4 regions of the Paenibacillus sp. FSL R7-0345 genome follow, and region 1 is predicted to be linked to each of the others. Evidence: riboswitches for the same ligand, from Rfam matches in the RefSeq annotation. Region 1 holds a riboswitch; each other region holds the start of a gene.
The links. A riboswitch is a leader RNA that binds a small molecule or an ion and turns the genes downstream of it on or off. The one in region 1 is predicted to bind cyclic di-GMP.

Region 1 (4,322 bases):
GGGATTCACCGAATTTCGCTGCATCCATCGGAACCTCGAAGAGGGTGCCGTCGATTCTGCCGGTTGTCTTCTCCATGCCTTTAAGGGCCATATCAAGCTGCATGTTGTTGACCACGATGAAAATAACCGGAAGGTCCTTGCACACAGCGGTGTTAATTTCAGCACCAAGCATCATGAAGCAGCCATCACCGGTAATGCAGAAGACAGTTTCGTCAGGGGCGGCAGCCTTGGCCCCGATTGACATGCCGATGGAGTTGCCCATGCAGGCAAAGTAGGCATCAAAGATAAAGCTTCCCGGCTTCTTGACGTTGTACCATTTCACAGCATGGAAGCCGTGGCTGCCGTCATCTACAAATACCGAGCTGTTATAAGGAATCTGATCGCTTAAAGTGCTCAGGACTGAAGCGATGGAGAGCTTAGGCAGCTCTGGCAGCTCGTCCCGGTAATTAGCTTCTACTGTTATTTCATGTCTGACAACCGTATCTCTGTCGATCTTCTCCAGGTAATAGCTCAGATTGTCACGCAAGTCCCCGCTGACCGATATGGTCTGCGATTGAAGAATCTTGCCGACAAAGGTAGGGTCGGAATCGAACTGGATCAGCTTGGCCGGATGATTCTCTGCTTTGAGGTTGCAGATCGTCATATCACTCAGACGGGAACCAAGCACAATATACAGATCACTGTTGTTCAGCAGGTCATCCCCGTGCTTGCAGCCGCCTACACCTACCGGACCGTGATACAGCGGGTGATCCCAGGCGATGGCGCCTTTTCCTCCAGGACTGGTGACGACAGGAATGTTGAAGGTTTCAGCCAGTTGTACCAGCTCCTGGTGGGTACCGGAGCGGTTTATACCTTTACCCGCAATGATCAGCGGACGCGAAGATTCGTTGATTGCTGCAATTACGCGTTCAAAATTACCGATGCTGACCAGCTTCTCGTGTTCAGGAATAACAATCCGGCATTCTTCGAGCATTTCTGTCTGGACATCAAATGGAATGCACAGATGCACCGGACCGCGTTTGCCGCTAAGGGCAATAGAAATGGCATGATTAAAAATAGTGCTGAAATGATCACCGCGCTCTACCAGCTTGCTGAAGAGCGTAGCGGGTCTGAACATATCCGCCAGATCAGCGAGATATGAAGAGGAATCCTGGCACTGCGGAATTCCCAGCTCTTTAATCGACTGGTGTCCAGTAATGAAGAGGACAGGAAGATTATTGGCTTTGGCATGTGCTGCTGCGGTGAGCAGGTTAGTGCCTCCGGGACCTGATGTACCGAAGGCAACTCCGAGTCCTCCGGTTTTGAGTGCATAGCCGGCGGCTTCGAAGCCGGAGCTGGACTCATGTCTGCTCGGAATAAATTCGATGCCGTAATCAACCATCTTAAGAGCTATAGGACAAATAGATTTGCCGATAATACCAAAGGAATGTGTAACGCCGAGGCTGCGAAGCGCCTCTGCCATATAATCTGCGACTGTTTTCAAATGCTCCACCCTATCCGTTGTGTATTTTTCTAGCGATTCTAGCGACTCTAGCGACAGACAATAGAATACCTGTGCTCAAATGAGCACAGGCCAGTTGCACATATAACCTTAAGGGACGTAATGATTCTAACGTCCCGGCTGCAACCTGGCTATCCTGGTCCCAGAAACTGAGACTGTAGATCCATGGCTTTGCGTCATTTCCTTTCGGAGAATTTTGCTGATATTTGATTTGGGTCTATGGATAATATTTATTGGTTAAATTTACTTTTACAATATATTTATAGCTCTATCATTGTCAATACAATAATGCGGAAATATACGAAATTTGACGAATTGCAGTACGATTTGGTGAATCCTGGAGCCTAAATATAAACAAGCTGCCGCTCATTTTGAGCGGCAGCTTTAGGGCTTGGGAACCAGCTTAGAATTTGAAAATATGGATAGTTTTCTGCAGCTGGAACACTGCCTGGGTCATTTTATCGGTTTCATCGGCTACAGACTGCAGGGCGTTGATCTGTTCGTTCATTGCCGCGGATACTTCCTCGGTGCCGGCTGCTGTCTGCTGGGTAATCGCGGATATATTCTCGATGGCGCCGGATATTTTGAGTGCGCTCTCCAGCATCAGGTCACTTTCCTGCGAGAAGGAGGAGATCTGCTCCGTTATGTATTGGACGCTTTGTACAATCTGCGAGAAGATGTGGGCAGTCTCTACGATCAGCTCATTTTGCACCTGTACAACTTCTTCATTGATGGCGATATTCTCCACAGCCTGCTTGATATCGGATTCGATGCTGCGGATCAGGCTGAATACTTCTTTGGTGGATGCTGTCGATTCCTCGGCCAGCTTGCGCACCTCCTGGGCGACCACGGCAAAGCCGCGGCCGTGCTCACCGGCGCGTGCTGCCTCAATCGAAGCATTCAAGGACAGCAGATTGGTCTGTTCTGCGATTTCATTGATGGTTTTGGCAATCATGGAAATGCCGCGGGCATTCTGCGAGAGGGCCTCAACCGTATCCGCGACCTTGTTCGTAGCTTCGATATTTTTGCGCATGCCTTCAGCCTGGGTATCTACCGACAGCCGTCCTTGTTCAACCAGTTCGAGCGTATGTATAGAGCGCTTATTCATTTCTTTGGTGGAATGCGTATAGTTGGCTACTTTGGTCTCAATGTCCTTGATCGATTCCGTCATGTCGGCGATATCTGCCGAAATTTCGTTGGCACCGACAGCCAGTTCATTGGAGGAGGAGGCAACCTGGGCCATTACGATTTTGAGGCTGTGGTTCTTGTCTTCAATCCCTCTGCTGGCATCCATAACATGGCGGGTGATCTGTGAGGCTTCGGTCAAAATTTTCTTGAGCTTGTCGATCATAATGTTGAAGGAGCGGCTTACTTCACCCATTGACCCGCTTTCATCCGCGCGGCTTGTAAAATCGCCTTTGGCAATAGTGTGGGTAACATTGGAGAACTCGTCAAAAGAAGATGTAAGCGTTCTCTCGACAAAACGTGCCAGAGGATAAGTAAGTCCGGCAAGTGCTGCAATAAGAATAATGCCGAGAATGATTTTGCCCATGATTACCAATGTAATCAAAACCGGAACAGCGAACAAAGCGGCGACAAGATAACAGCCGGCTACAATTCTCTGCTTTAATGGAAGCTTGGTCATCCAATCCATAATAAAGTTCCCCCTAAAAAAATGGTGTGTATTGGTATAGTATAGGTGATATGCGGGGGAACAGTCTACTGTAAAAACTGACATAAAACTTCAAAATTCCATTTCCCCGGATGGATAGTTTTGCGTAACCTTTTCATATAAAACACAGGTCTCCCGCAAAGCGGTTATCAGCCTGTCGAGCAGTTCCCGGGGTTCAGCCACCATAGCTGTCTGCCCCAAAGACAAGATTATTTTGCAGGCAGATTCCAGGGTGTTGAACTCTGCCTGAACCTCTACCCAGTCTGCTCTGGAGGACTGCTGCACTGTAAGGATGGTAACGTAACGCTCCCGCTGAAGATCGTTCAGGCCGGAGCTGCTAAGCAGCAGGGTAACAGGATAACGGGGCAGGGCTGCCTTGAAAGAAGCGGTGGACTCCTCCCAGTAGTGTGCCAGGTCAAATCCTGCCGGCCGGATAAAAGCTTCGCCGGTCATGCGGGCCTCTGTTATGCGCGAGACCCTGTAGGTCCGCATCTCTCCCCCGCATTGGGCAGCAACATACCAGACACCGCGTTTGGCTACCAGACCAAGCGGCGCAATCAGCCGCTCCTTATGCTCACCATTGTTGCTGTAGACCATAGCGACCTTTTGGTCTGTCCATAACGCTTCCTGCAGCAGGGCAAGGTGAGGGTAGGCTTCGCCGGAAGGGTGCCAGCCTGCACCGTCGATATGAATGCGCTGAGTAAGCAGCTGCAGCGGGGAATCCTGCGGCCTCACTGCCGCCGCCGCTTCCAGCTTGCGGACAGCAGCAGAAAAGTCCTCCTGTATCCCCAGTGCCTCTATAACGGCAGTGTCCGCAGTCAGGAGCAGTGAACCGATCTCCCGGGGCTTCATGCCGGTTAAAGTCGTTCTGTAGCCTTCAGGAAGCAACCAGCCGCCGTCACGGCCTCTTTCAGCTAAGACCGGTATTCCTGAGGCACTAAGCGCCTCCATGTCACGCATAACGGTTCTTTCGGAAACCTCAAGCAGTCCGGCCAGCTCGCGGGAGCTGAGCTTGCCGCGGGCCTGCAGAAGAAGCACGATGGATAATAAACGGTCTGCCCTCATTATTGTTCCTTTCTCCTCTCCGAATGCTGTCCTGAAGCGGACAGTTTATTTCATTGTATCCTTTATATATGACAATTGGTGACA
Region 2 (4,322 bases), 2.6 Mb from region 1:
TAATTTCTTGTATAAAGCTTCCTTTCCAGTTCACGATCTGGTTCTTGGCTATTTTCTCAGGTAAATTGGTGGTTGTGTAGGTCAAAAGCTTAATCGGTCGAACAATGATTCCACTGATTACATTAGAAATAAAAATAAATATCAATCCACAGGCCAATAAAATACTGAATATTTTTATGTAGTAGCTATATAAGCGGTCGCGATAGGGGGCAATCGGTGTCTCGACAATAATACTCCAATCACCCATTTGCGGAATTGTCATGATCTTGAAATAGGAGGATTCTCCCCATCTTCTCATTGGATTTCTGACAGCATCCGGGAACCAATAATACAAACCATCAATTATTTCACTTACTTCGCCCCCTTCTGCCCAGTTATACAGGTTCATAACGGCTAGTTCATCACGAGTACTCGCAATAACCTTGTCATGCCTATCTACGATTGTGATATTCATTAGTCTATTATTCGCCAGCTTTTTTAACTCTGTTGTAACATAGTTAAGATTTAGAGCGCCTACGGCCACCCCTGTAAATTCGCCGCTAATCATAATAGGGGAGCCTACAACCACAATGGGCTCGTTAACGCCGCCTCTTCCAAGAAACACATCGGAAACAACGGATTGGTGTTTTTCTTTCATATATTCAAAGTAAGGCCGATCCGAGAAGCTTAAGCCAATCGTTGACTCTCCTTTGTCATTCAGTAATGGAGAGAACAGCTTTGTAACTCCGTTACGATCAGCAATGTATGATGTAATAAAATCGGGATATGACGCCAGTAGATAAGCCACATGGCGCTGCAAGGAATCCATCTTTTCCATCCTATTCTCAGCCGCCGCCATCGATAAAGTATTCACTGCGGCAACATGAACTTTTCCCCACTCTGTGAGATCATCGCAGATGATAGCCGAATCTCGTTCAGTCTCTGACTTTATTTTTTCATTCATGTTGTGATACTGTTCATGGCCGATCATCACCGTCACCAGAAGCAAAGTTATAAAGGTAAGTGTGACAAATATGTTGAAAAGCACATCATGAAGAGAGCTCGACATTTTGCGTTTTTGGAATGACGGCCATTTAATAAGAGGCAGATAAGTAAAGATTAAACTGGAAATTAATACATTTAAAATACCATTTACGGCATCCTTAAGCACAACCAGCAGGGAAGCGGTAAAATTCATATCCAGGGCATAACGATAGAATACCCATATGAGGGGCATCCCTAAAATCATCCAATATAGGCTATCAATAAGAACAATCCTTTTCCCTCTGTAGAAGACGCCGACAAATAAAGTTTCCAGCACAAAAACAAACATAGCGTAAGGATGATTCCAAAGAAACAACGTGTAACCATTTACAATAGCCGATGCCACTAGAGCCCATTTAAGACCATATATCCGCAATATCAAAAAGGTGAATATACTGCCGAAGATAAAATTGACCCCCAGCAATAGGGATAGGTTGAGCATATTACCTAGTAGTCCAAAAACAATCAGAGCTATGATAAATACAATCGACTTATTAGATTTACTCACTGTTCCCCCACCTTATGAATCAGGCCCATTGCAACAAAAAACCTCTCCCGAAAAGGAGAGGTTTCCTTGCCTTCGGTAACTGGCTGGCATAACATATCTGAATTGGAAATGTGATAGCCCCTGTAGTTTTGCGACCCCGTTTTTCAACGAGTGTGCCCTATTATTATTGAGATTATCTGAAAGACAATACATTATTCGACATTAATCTACAAGCTGACACTAATTATAGTTTATACTACTGGGTGTTACAACCATTTTCTGCATTTCTGAATGGCACCGTTCATATCAACTTATAGCAGGTAGGAGTGCTCAGACTGCAACGATCTCTTCATTGGTCAACATCGAAGGGCGGATGATGGGTATGGAAGGCGAAAACACACGCCGAAGGGGGAGCATATTTATTACGGGTTACGTGGAGGCCAAAGCCACCGGTCTCCGTATAGCCTCAGTGAAACTCATTGTATCTGTTAACAGCATGTCCCGGAAACCGCGTCATTATAGGATTTTTAACCGCCACGTATAATCCAAAACAGCCGCAAAAACGAAAAAGACACCTTTAAAGGTGTCTTTCACTTTACTCCATATGGAGCCGAGGGGAGTCGAACCCCTGTCCGAAGATAACGGCACATAAGTTTCTACGAGTGTAGTCACGGATTTGATGTCACCCTAGAAGCTCCCCATCTGAATTGACTTGGCAAAGAAGTATAAGGTGAGGCATAATTAGTAATTACTTTCTCAAAGCATTGATCTCTTGCTCTGTTAATCCAGTCGCCTTAGCAATCGTTGTTATGTCCAGATTCATGGCAAGCATATTTTTAGCCACTTTTTTTATACCTGCTAGTTCTGCACTTCCCAGCATAGAAGCCTCATCATGCAAATACTTCTGTCTGGCCTCATACAATCGTCTAGCCTCTGAATCCTGACTCAAATATTGCAAGGTGTCCATTGCCTTCTCCAATCCTGGCTCATTCATCTTCAGCACCTCCCATTGTGATGTATCGGCACCTTTCAGAAACAACAGCCAATTGATCAATCCGCCTTCAGACGGAACTCTATGTTCATCCAGCTTCGGCAACTCCAAGAAATGAACCTCGATGTCATCAATCAAGGATATCCCTGTTCGGTCTTCCCGCAAATGAAATACGTTATGATATTGTTCATTCTTTAATAACGTATAGTTTAAAATGTTGATCGTTACGCATTTCTTCAACTCTGGATACTTGTCTCCCTCACTCAGTTGACTCGCATACCGTTTGCTCCAATAAAAAAGCGTTCGTTTCTCTATATCATACTTATTGAAAAGCTGCATCTCTATATCAATCAGTTTGCCTTCAGAGGTCTTGGCGTAAACATCTAAGATGGACTGTTTGTCGTGGGGATCGTCTTTATCCGTATAAGGATTCATCAGGATGATCTCGGTCAGCGGCGGCTCGCCAGCTTCTGTGAAAATACGGTTAAGGAACGCCAGCAGCACATCCTTATTGTTCTCGCTGCCAAATATCCGTTTGAACACAAAGTCAACACGTGGGTCCAGTAAATCCATCGGCATCAGCTCCATTCTTTAATATTTATTATAACATTTTTCATTTTGAATGGGCTTCGAGGGAGAATACCTAAAACGAAAAAAGACACCCCTAAAGGTGTCTTTCTAAATACTCCATATGGAGCCGAGGGGAGTCGAACCCCTGTCCGAAGATAACGGCACATAAGTTTCTACGAGTGTAGTCACGGATTTGATGTCACCCTAGAAGCCCCCCGTAACCGGGTCCTCTTCGGGTCAGCCTGATTATCTTCTTCTGCTGACCCCAGGCGGAGACCAGACAGCGTATCCCACTACTTGTTAGCCCCTATCCCTGTCACATGGGCGATGCAGGGTAGAAGCACGCACACAGGTTATTAAGCTGCGAAAGCGTAGTTGTTTTGTTGTTTGCCGTTTAATAGGCTTTAGCGTTGATAAAGCGGACGCGTCCCCACTACTCGCTGCTCATGCTCGAACTACCCCCGTCGAATCCAAGAACGGCCCCTCATTAAAAAGGGCGCTTCGGATCAAGCGGATCTTCTAAGCAAGAGAGATCCAATCTGCAGCCTCAAACCTGAGGACTGCCACGAAGCAAAAATCTTACTTACACAGTATAGCACATTTATCAACACTTTAACACGTGGGTTAAAGGAATTGAAGGAGCAATCTGGAATTCTGTCTTCCGGTAACACCCGTCACCAGTTTATCTGGCAACTTTCTGCTTCTCACGCAGTGCACGCTGGATATCACGCTGAGCATCCTTCTTAGCGGCAGTGTCGCGTTTGTCGTATTGCTTCTTACCTTTACCGAGGCCGATCAGCAGCTTGGCATAACCGTTGCGCACATAGATCTTCAGCGGCACTATCGAGTAGCCGTCCTGCTTGGATAAGCCCAGCAGCTTATGGATCTGCACCTTATGCATCAGCAGCTTGCGCGTACGCGTCGGATCATCGGGATTGGAACGGTTACCCTGCTCAAACGGGCTGATGTGCATGTTGTGGATATGAATCTCACCGTTACGGATGGTAGCGAACGCATCACCAATGTTAGCGCGGCCATTACGCAGCGACTTGATCTCTGTACCGGTCAGCACCATACCCGCTTCAAAAGTGTCCTCAATAAAGTAATCATGGGAAGCTTTTTTGTTCTGGGCGAGCACTTTCCCGTCTGCTTTTTTACCCATGAAAGTCACTCCTTGAATCGTATTCCCCGTCAAAACGGAGTTAAGTGTCAGATCTATATTGTATCAAAATGAATCCGGTGAACGCAAGG
Region 3 (4,322 bases), 2.2 Mb from region 1:
ATGAATTCGGTGAACTGTCCGGGGTGCAGAAAAATCTCCAGCATATGCTTCAGCTGCCTGGTGTCAACAGGGGCAGCCGGCCCGTTCCCGGCAAGCAGCTCCTGCAGACCCTTCATCAGGCCGGGGAGATGGGCGTATTTGCCCTCCAGCAGGAGCAGCACGACCAGCCCGTACTTCACAGGCTGCTGACGGGAGCGGAGATTCTCCTCCAGCATCAGGGCGGCATTTCTGAGCAGCATCAGCTCCTCCATCAGCTGACTCGGGAATTGATGCAGCCGGTGCTGTATTGCACCACAGTCGCCGCAATAAATGTGGCTGTCTGTAACCTTGCCGCGGATGACTACACTGCCGGTAGCGGCAATGACGGCATGACGGACGTCGCCGGATATGTATACGTTTCCTAATACTTCTATAGTACAGTGATCCGCGATTCCGTCCGGGGCTATTACATCTCCTGCGAATAGAACAGGACTGTCTGCTGATGTCATGCTCTCCTGGATGATATGGGTTTCCGGAAAATCAATGCTCATAGTCCGGGTTCCCCAGCCTGTAATCCGCGGCCGTCCATCGCGGAGTGCGACAATTTCGCCGCCCGGGAGCAGGGAATAGCAATCAGCAGGCTTCAGGGTAATATCCTCCGGCCGGGGCGGTGGCAAAATGCTGCCGTGCACATTGAAGCCGGGCCTTCCTTCCTGCGGAGGCAGCTTGCGGGCAAGTATCCCGCCTGTCCGCGCAGAAGGAATCTCCGGATAATCAGGAACATCGTCATCAGTCCCGGGCAGCCTGGCCGGCAGCTCCAGCCGGCCGTCTATTCCAGGCAGCGGCGGCTTGCCCACAGCGATACAAACCGGAAGATAGGTCGGATTATTCAGCTCGGCATACAGGGCAGGAATGTTGAGATTAGGCATAAAGGAGCTTGAGGAGAAGTCGGCCAGGATCTGATTGACGGTCAGCCTGGACAGGAGCAGATCATAATTCGGCTCTGCCCGGACACAGACCTGGGCCGAGGCGGGGCAATTGACCAGCTTCCAGGCATACTTTTCAACCCGGTAGAGTGTAAAATAAGCGCTTAGCCCGTCTTCAGACACGGTAATCTGGTACTGCGGCTTCTCGCTGATTTCCCAGCTCAGCTGGACAGATGAAGTGATGGCGGCAGGCTCATTTACTTTGATCCGGTTAATCTTGAGGACAACGGGGTGAAGGGCAGAGATAACGGCAGCCTTGCCGCCGGGTAAGGGAGGAGTGATAAAGATCTGGTCGTTCTGCACGATGACCTTTCCGTTCTTCTCCTCATTGCCGGGTGTCCCGCTAAGCGGCCGGGACTGGGCGGAAGAATACGTTGAGTGGTCAGAGCTGAAGGAAGGCCCGGTGCTGAACGCATGCCGTGGCTGTTCAAGGGTGTGATGCGGCATTGTTTTAACCTCGCTTTTAGAATGATCCGAAACCGGCAGCCTGGCAGCCATGAATGCACATAGCATTGTTAGGCCCATTGCTTTGCGTCCTGCCCTTTCAGACAGTTTGCCTTTATACATGAGACATTGATAAACATTCAGCCTGAGGTCATTTATTGGGTCAGAGTTGACAATAAAGATTCATAACTGGTGCTATAGTACTGAATTTAGGCACTGCTGCAAATAAGCTTAATTTTAATACTTGTGCAGCGAGTTTTCAACTGTAAATTCATCCGGAAAGTGCAGCTGAAGTACGGTGTGCAAGCCGGTAATGGGTCTTTATCTCCAGTCAGACGCCGGGACATAAAAAACTATAAAAAAAGGGCCCTCCCAAGCTTACAGCTTGTGGGAGAGTCCTTTGCTGCCGAGGCGGATACTGCGGGCCGCTTCGCCTCTAACCGGCACGGGCGCGGCGGAAACGGCCGCATAATCGGCCTGTTCAATTACATCAAGCACCCGGTTCAGGTGAGAAAAGACGGCGCCGAGATCACGGATCGCGGTCAGCGGGCATTCGGCCTGCAGCTCCGAGAACCAGGACAGCTGCAGCTCGCGCGCCCGGCGCAGGCATTCCGGCAGCTGGCGCCGGGCTTCGGCATCAGACAGTGTTCTGGTGCCGTACAGGGCGATGCAGTCAGCTGCTGCGGACAACACCTCGTTCATCCGGTCCGAGGCAGCGTAGTGGGCAGGCAGCAGGGTAAGCTCTTCGGCAATCTCCTGAAGATAAAAGTGAACCTTCTGCAAATGCGAAGTAGCCTGGACCAGCCCGCGCATATCTTTACGGCAAGGATAGTGCGACAGCGTGTGCAGCAGCTCCTTCTGCAGGCTGCTGCTCTTCGCGAGCAGTCCGCCGGAGCGTTTCAGCATATCACGGGCAGGCTCGCCGTTTCTGCCGCCGGCAGCGAGTCTGCTTAAAGAATCAGCCAGCAGCAGGCTTCCTTCAAGCGCCAGACCCTTCACTTTAGCGAAGCCCTTCGGCGGGACGACAATGATATTAATCAAGAGGGCGATGAGTACACCGATCAGCGTTTCGGCGAGCCGCCATACGACATAATGGTCATGGTAGAAGGTGAGTGCAAGCACGGCAGTTACGCCAACCTGCGAGACAGCCTGGATATTAATCCGGCAGGCGGTGGCGACGCCGATGCCGATCAGCAGAATCAGCAGGATGGAGACAATGCTGATATCCATGAAGCGGCCGACAACCAGGCTGACTGTTCCGCCAAGCACAATGCCAAGCAGGCGGTAGCAGCCTTTTTCCAGTGAAGCCTTCACTGTGCCCTGAGTGATCAGAATTGCAGCCAGCGGTGCAAAGTATAGGTAATGGTCGCCATAAAGGCGGTGGACGGCCAGCCAGGAGAGGGTAGCGGCCAGTGTAATCCGTATCATATAAAGGGATAATCCAAATTTTTCAAGGCGTTCCTGTAACCCCTCGTTCATTTCAGTCATCTTCTTTCGTAAAAAGGGAAATTTTCATAGCTGTTTCAGCCGTTTTCATTATAGCATCTCAAAGCGGGCGTGCCGGGCCGATATTTTACGAAGTTGTTAAGATTAGGTCTGAGTGTTTACATTGTTCGTTATCGCATATATGGGATTCATCCGATATGCTATATAATATGAAATGTTGTCGAAGCAGGGGCGGAATTGTCGGTACAGGCGGGGCTCCGCCGGTAGAAGCCGATTGTGCACTGTAAGATAAGGGTAAAATAGGTTGTATTACATAAGGTAAGGAGGTTGTTAGCTATAGCTACCCCGGAAGGCACTATTATTTCTTTTGACCAGGTTACTAAGCAGTATGATGATGAGGAGGCCGTGTTAAAAGGCGTCAGCTTCGAAATCGAACGCGGCAAATTCTATACACTGCTGGGCCCCTCCGGCTGCGGCAAGACGACCATTCTGCGTCTCATTGCCGGCTTTGCGGAACCGACGGAAGGCTCCATTTATCTGAACGGTAAAATGATCAACCACATTCCCGCTAATGAGCGTCAGGTTAATACGGTATTTCAGGACTATGCCCTGTTCCCGCATCTGAACGTATTTGAGAATGTGGCCTTCGGTCTGCGGATCAAGAAGCTTAAAAAGGATGTTATTACTCAAAAGGTGCAGGAAGCGCTGCGCTTCGTCAATCTGGTCGGCTACGACCAGCGTGCAATTAACGAAATGTCGGGCGGCCAGAGACAGCGTGTGGCCATTGCCCGTGCGATCGTTAATGAGCCGCAGGTGCTGCTGCTGGACGAGCCGTTGTCAGCACTTGACCTGAAGCTGCGCACCGAAATGCAGTATATCCTGCGGGAAATGCAGCAGCGTCTTGGCATTACGTTTATTTTCGTTACCCATGACCAGGAGGAAGCGCTGGCGATGTCGGACTGGATCTTTGTCATGAACAAGGGGAAAATCGAGCAGAGCGGCACGCCGAACGATATTTACGATGAGCCGATCAACCGCTTTGTCGCTGACTTCATTGGAGAGTCGAATATTGTGCCGGGCGTGATGATCGAGGATTATCTGGTGGAGTGGGGCGGCCACCGGTTTGAATGTCTGGATGCCGGGCTGCGGCCGAATGAATCGGTAGAGATTGTTATCCGCCCTGAGGATCTGGAAATTTCCACACTTGAGCAGGGTAAGCTGAAGGTGCGTGTCGACTCCCAGCTGTTCCGCGGCGTACACTATGAGATCAGCTGTTATGACGAATCCGGCCACGAATGGCTGGTGCACTCCACGCGCAAAGCGGAGGTAGGCAGCGAAATCGGGCTTTATTTTGACCCGGAAGCGATTCATGTTATGCGCTTCGGCGAAACGGAGGAAGAATTCGACAGACGTCTGGAAGCTTACGGCGAGGTAGAGAGCCATGAACAATAAGGGCCGTTCGTATTA
Region 4 (4,322 bases), 3.4 Mb from region 1:
GCCTTTGTCTTCGGATTTCTACCGCGGCCAGCGGTTCAAATCAGGGAATCCGAAGACAACAGCGGCCGGAAGCCCAAACATTCCTTGGAGTGACTCTAATAAAAGTGCAATCTCTAAGAATCTTGCGCAGCAATAAAGAATTCCAGAGGAGCATCCTAGCGTTCATCAGCATACAGCTCCCAATAACAACCCGAAATTTTCGCGTCACACATACCAAGGAGGGGTTCCCCATGAAACTAGTACTTCTATCAGGCGGTTCAGGTAAACGGCTCTGGCCATTATCCAATGACTCACGTTCCAAGCAATTTCTGAAGGTACTGGAAAGCCCGGCGGGTGAACCGGAATCGATGGTACAGCGGGTCTGGAGACAGCTGGAGGAAGCGGGGATGACGGGCTCATCCTACCTCGCTACAGGCCGCAGCCAAGTAGAGTCCATCCAGAGCCAGCTCGGCAGCCATGTGCCGATTATCGTGGAGCCGGAACGCCGCGATACCTTCCCGGCCATTGCACTGACAGCGGCTTACCTGTATTCCATCGCCGGCGTATCTCCGGCGGAGACAGTGGCTATCCTGCCGGTCGATCCTTATGTGGAGGCTTCCTTCTTCGATACGGTAGTCCGGCTGGAGCAGACGATGGAGGAGAGCGGCGCAAATCTGGCGCTGATGGGCGTAGTGCCTGAGCATGCGTCAGAGAAATACGGATATATCATTCCGACCAGTGATGCGGCGGGGGCAAGCGGCTACCTTCAGGTGAGCCATTTCCAGGAAAAGCCTGACCGTGTGCAGGCAGAAGGCCTGATCAGCAAAGGCGCCCTTTGGAACTGCGGCGTATTCGCTTTCCGCCTCGGTTATCTGCTGGATATTCTGCAGAGCAAAGGATTGCCGCTTAATTACGAGGAGCTGCAGAAGCAATACAAACTGATGGCTTCCATCAGCTTTGATTACGAAGTGGTGGAAAAAGAAGAAAAAATCGTCGTTCAGCCGTATGCCGGCTTCTGGAAGGATCTGGGCACCTGGAATACGCTGACCGAGGAGATGAGCAGCAACCTGGTCGGCAAGGGCGTGGTTACCTCCGATTCCGAACGGACCTGCCTGATCAATGAGCTGGACATTCCGATTACAGTCATCGGGGCCAAGGACCTGATCATCGCGGCCAGCCCTGACGGAATCCTGGTTACGCATAAGGCGGAAAGCCCGCGAATCAAGGAAGTGCTGAAATCGCATGAACAAAGACCGATGTACGAGGAACGCCGCTGGGGTCACTATAAAGTTATCGACTATGTGAAATATGATGAGGGCAATGAAGTACTGACGAAGCGGATTTTTATCGAGCAGGGAAAAAATATCAGCTACCAGCTACATCACAAACGCAGTGAAATCTGGACTTTTGTGAGCGGGGAAGCAAGTATTGTCATCAATGAAAAGATGCATAAAGTGAAGGCTGGCGATGTCGTACGCATCCCGGAAGGAACAAAGCATGCGATCCTGGCGCTGACCGATGTGGAGTTTATCGAGGTGCAGAGCGGGTCTGAGCTGGTGGAAGAGGACAACATCCGGATTACGCTGGACTGGGAAGATATTGAATTACACCAGTTTATTTCATAGGCCTAATTTATCTATTTAACCAAGTTCCACAAGGCTGAAACAGGTATTTAGAACCATTTATTAATAAATCTTCATTTTTGCTATAAACCTACAACTTCATAGAGTCGATACTTACGGTAAGAAGGATAACTCCTTCAAAAACGACAAAGGCAAACCTACTCGAAAGATAGGGACGCAAAGCTATAGGGCCTCTACCAAGTGGCAGCCTGGCTACCGAAAGGAAGATAAAAGTTGAAAGCTTACCGTAAGTCTCGTCTGTTGTCCGCCGTGTTGTCTGTGGCCGTATTTTTGTCTGCTGTGCCAATGGGCTTAGGACTTGCCCCGTCATCTGCGCATGCTGCTTCTGTGACCGGAGCACCAGTAAACCCTAACGCTTCAGCGGAAGCAGTCAAGCTGTTGAACAACCTGTACTCTATTTCCGGTAACGGGATTATTTCAGGTCAGCATGACTATTTTGAAAGTCCTGATGAAATCAGTAACAAGCTGAAGGCGACAAGCGGGCAATACGCAGCGCTTCACGGTTATGAGCTTGGAGCGATTGGCGGACAGACAGAGAGTGGAGTAGCTGCGCAGCGTAAAAACATCGTCTGGAGCGCGACCAACTGGTATAAGGCTGGCGGAATCGTAGCCATGACTTTTCACCAGAACCTGCCCGGCACCAAATATGACTGGGGAAATGTACAGAAGAATATCAGCCAGGCTGAATTCAACAAATACGTAACACCCGGAACCACAGAGTACAACGCTCTGATTGCCGATCTTGATAAAGTGGCCGTTTCGCTCAAAAGTTTGCGGGATGCTGGAGTTCCTATTCTCTGGAGACCTTACCATGAAATGAACGGCGGCTGGTTCTGGTGGGGCAAGAAAAATAATTTTGCCGCGCTGTGGAATATCATGTATGACCGTTTTGTTAACGTTCATCAATTAAACAATTTGCTGTGGGTGTGGAATCCGAATGCTCCCAACTCCAATTCCGATCCTTATGAACTGACTTACCCGGGTGCGGATAAAGTGGATGTGCTCGCAGCAGATATATATAATAACGACTTTTTGAACAAATATTATGACAGCCTGCTCAGCCTTGCCGCCGGTAAACCGATTGGTATCGGTGAAAATGGTGAAATGCCAAGTATTGCAAAGCTGAAGCTTTCCCAGCAGAAGTACGTCTTTATGATGAACTGGGGAAAAATGCTGTATGAAAACAACAGTACAGATACCATCAAAACCTTTATGAATGACAGCTACACCCTGACACGTGACACGTATAAAACATGGGTAGCACCGAAAGCTACACCAACAGCCACACCAACACCAACAGTAAAGCCGACAGCAACACCGACAGCTACGCCAACACCGACAGTGAAGCCAACAGCAACACCGGTACCAACAGCGGCACCAGTGGCAGCAGCCCCGGTACCAGCACCTGAATTGCAGGAGCCGGTGGTTAACGGACTTAAAGGCGAGTATTTCAAAAACATGACACTGACCGGTACTCCGGTGCTTGTGCGCAATGACGAACAGCTTAACTTCAGCTGGCGGCAGACAGCCCCGGCCCCGGTGCTTCCGGTTGACGGATTTTCGATCCGGTGGACCGGCCAGATCAAGCCGGCCTACAGCGAAACGTATCAGTTCGTTACCAACTCGGATGACGGTATCCGCGTCTGGGTTAACGGCACAGCAGTCATCGACAGCTGGATGAAGCAGAGCGGTACTGAGCGCACCGGCAGCATTGCCCTGCAGGCCGGACAATTGTACGACATTAAAGTTGAATATTATGAAAATGCAGGCGATGCAAGTGTCCGTATGATGTGGCAGAGCCCAAGCCAGCCGAAGGTAGTTGTTCCGGCAAGCGCATTGTTTGTAAAGAATCCGGCCAGTCAGGCAGCAGCAGCACCGGCAGCAACGGCTACACCAGTACCAACTGCGGCACCAACGGCTACACCAGTACCGACTGCAGCACCAACCGTAGCACCAACGGCTACACCAGTACCGACTGCAGCACCAACCGTAGCACCAACGGCTACACCAGCACCGACTGCAGCGCCAACCGCTTCGCCGGCACAGGCTGCCAAGCCGGGGCTGGCAGCAGATTCGGCATCACAGGAATCTGTAATGAATGGCCTAACCGGTGAGTATTTTAAAAATATGACACTATCCGGTACTCCGGTGCTTGTGCGCAATGACGAACAGCTTAACTTCAGCTGGCGGCAGACAGCTCCAGACCCGGTGCTTCCGGTTGACGGATTTTCGATCCGCTGGACCGGCCAGATCAAGCCGGCCTACAGCGAAATGTACCAGTTCGTTACCAATTCGGATGACGGTATCCGCGTCTGGGTTAACGGCACAGCAGTCATCGACAGCTGGGTGAAGCAAAGCGGTACCGAGCGTACCGGCAGCATTGCCCTGCAGGCGGGACAATTGTATGACATTAAAGTTGAATATTATGAGAATGCGGGCGATGCAAGTGTCCGTATGATGTGGCAGAGCCCAAGCCAGCCGAAGGCAGTTGTTCCGGCAAGTGCATTATTTGCAAAGAATGCTGCTGACAATGCAGCAGTAACAGTAACGCCGTCGCCAACAGCAACACCGACTCCGGTGCCAACACCAGTACCAACACCGGCGCCTACACCAGTGCCGACACCAGTACCAACACCGGCGCCTACACCAGTGCCGACACCGGTACCAACAGCAGCACCGGCAGTAAACGGACTGCAGGCG

Region 2: another riboswitch for cyclic di-GMP. It lies ahead of NST84_RS00945 (EAL domain-containing protein); the one in region 1 lies ahead of NST84_RS19645 (thiamine pyrophosphate-binding protein).
Region 3: another riboswitch for cyclic di-GMP. It lies ahead of NST84_RS29060 (flagellar assembly protein A); the one in region 1 lies ahead of NST84_RS19645 (thiamine pyrophosphate-binding protein).
Region 4: another riboswitch for cyclic di-GMP. It lies ahead of NST84_RS04740 (PA14 domain-containing protein); the one in region 1 lies ahead of NST84_RS19645 (thiamine pyrophosphate-binding protein).

What each region holds. Positions count from the first base shown of each region.
Region 1 is NZ_CP152002.1:4,543,411-4,547,732, reverse strand. Features, by position in the region: gene NST84_RS19645 (thiamine pyrophosphate-binding protein) at 1-1,492, opposite strand, end outside; cyclic di-GMP riboswitch class I at 1,620-1,712, opposite strand; gene NST84_RS19640 (methyl-accepting chemotaxis protein) at 1,905-3,155, opposite strand; gene NST84_RS19635 (YafY family protein) at 3,246-4,238, opposite strand.
Region 2 is NZ_CP152002.1:187,935-192,256, reverse strand. Features, by position in the region: gene NST84_RS00945 (EAL domain-containing protein) at 1-1,531, opposite strand, end outside; cyclic di-GMP riboswitch class I at 1,603-1,698, opposite strand; gene NST84_RS00940 (Rpn family recombination-promoting nuclease/putative transposase) at 2,259-3,074, opposite strand; RNA gene ssrA (transfer-messenger RNA) at 3,191-3,555, opposite strand; gene smpB (SsrA-binding protein SmpB) at 3,754-4,233, opposite strand.
Region 3 is NZ_CP152002.1:6,705,267-6,709,588, reverse strand. Features, by position in the region: gene NST84_RS29060 (flagellar assembly protein A) at 1-1,463, opposite strand, end outside; cyclic di-GMP riboswitch class I at 1,444-1,533, opposite strand; gene NST84_RS29055 (FUSC family protein) at 1,788-2,837, opposite strand; gene NST84_RS29050 (ABC transporter ATP-binding protein) at 3,183-4,307, shown strand; gene NST84_RS29045 (ABC transporter permease) at 4,297-4,322, shown strand, end outside.
Region 4 is NZ_CP152002.1:1,126,989-1,131,310, forward strand. Features, by position in the region: gene NST84_RS04735 (sugar phosphate nucleotidyltransferase) at 231-1,604, shown strand; cyclic di-GMP riboswitch class I at 1,743-1,822, shown strand; gene NST84_RS04740 (PA14 domain-containing protein) at 1,836-4,322, shown strand, end outside.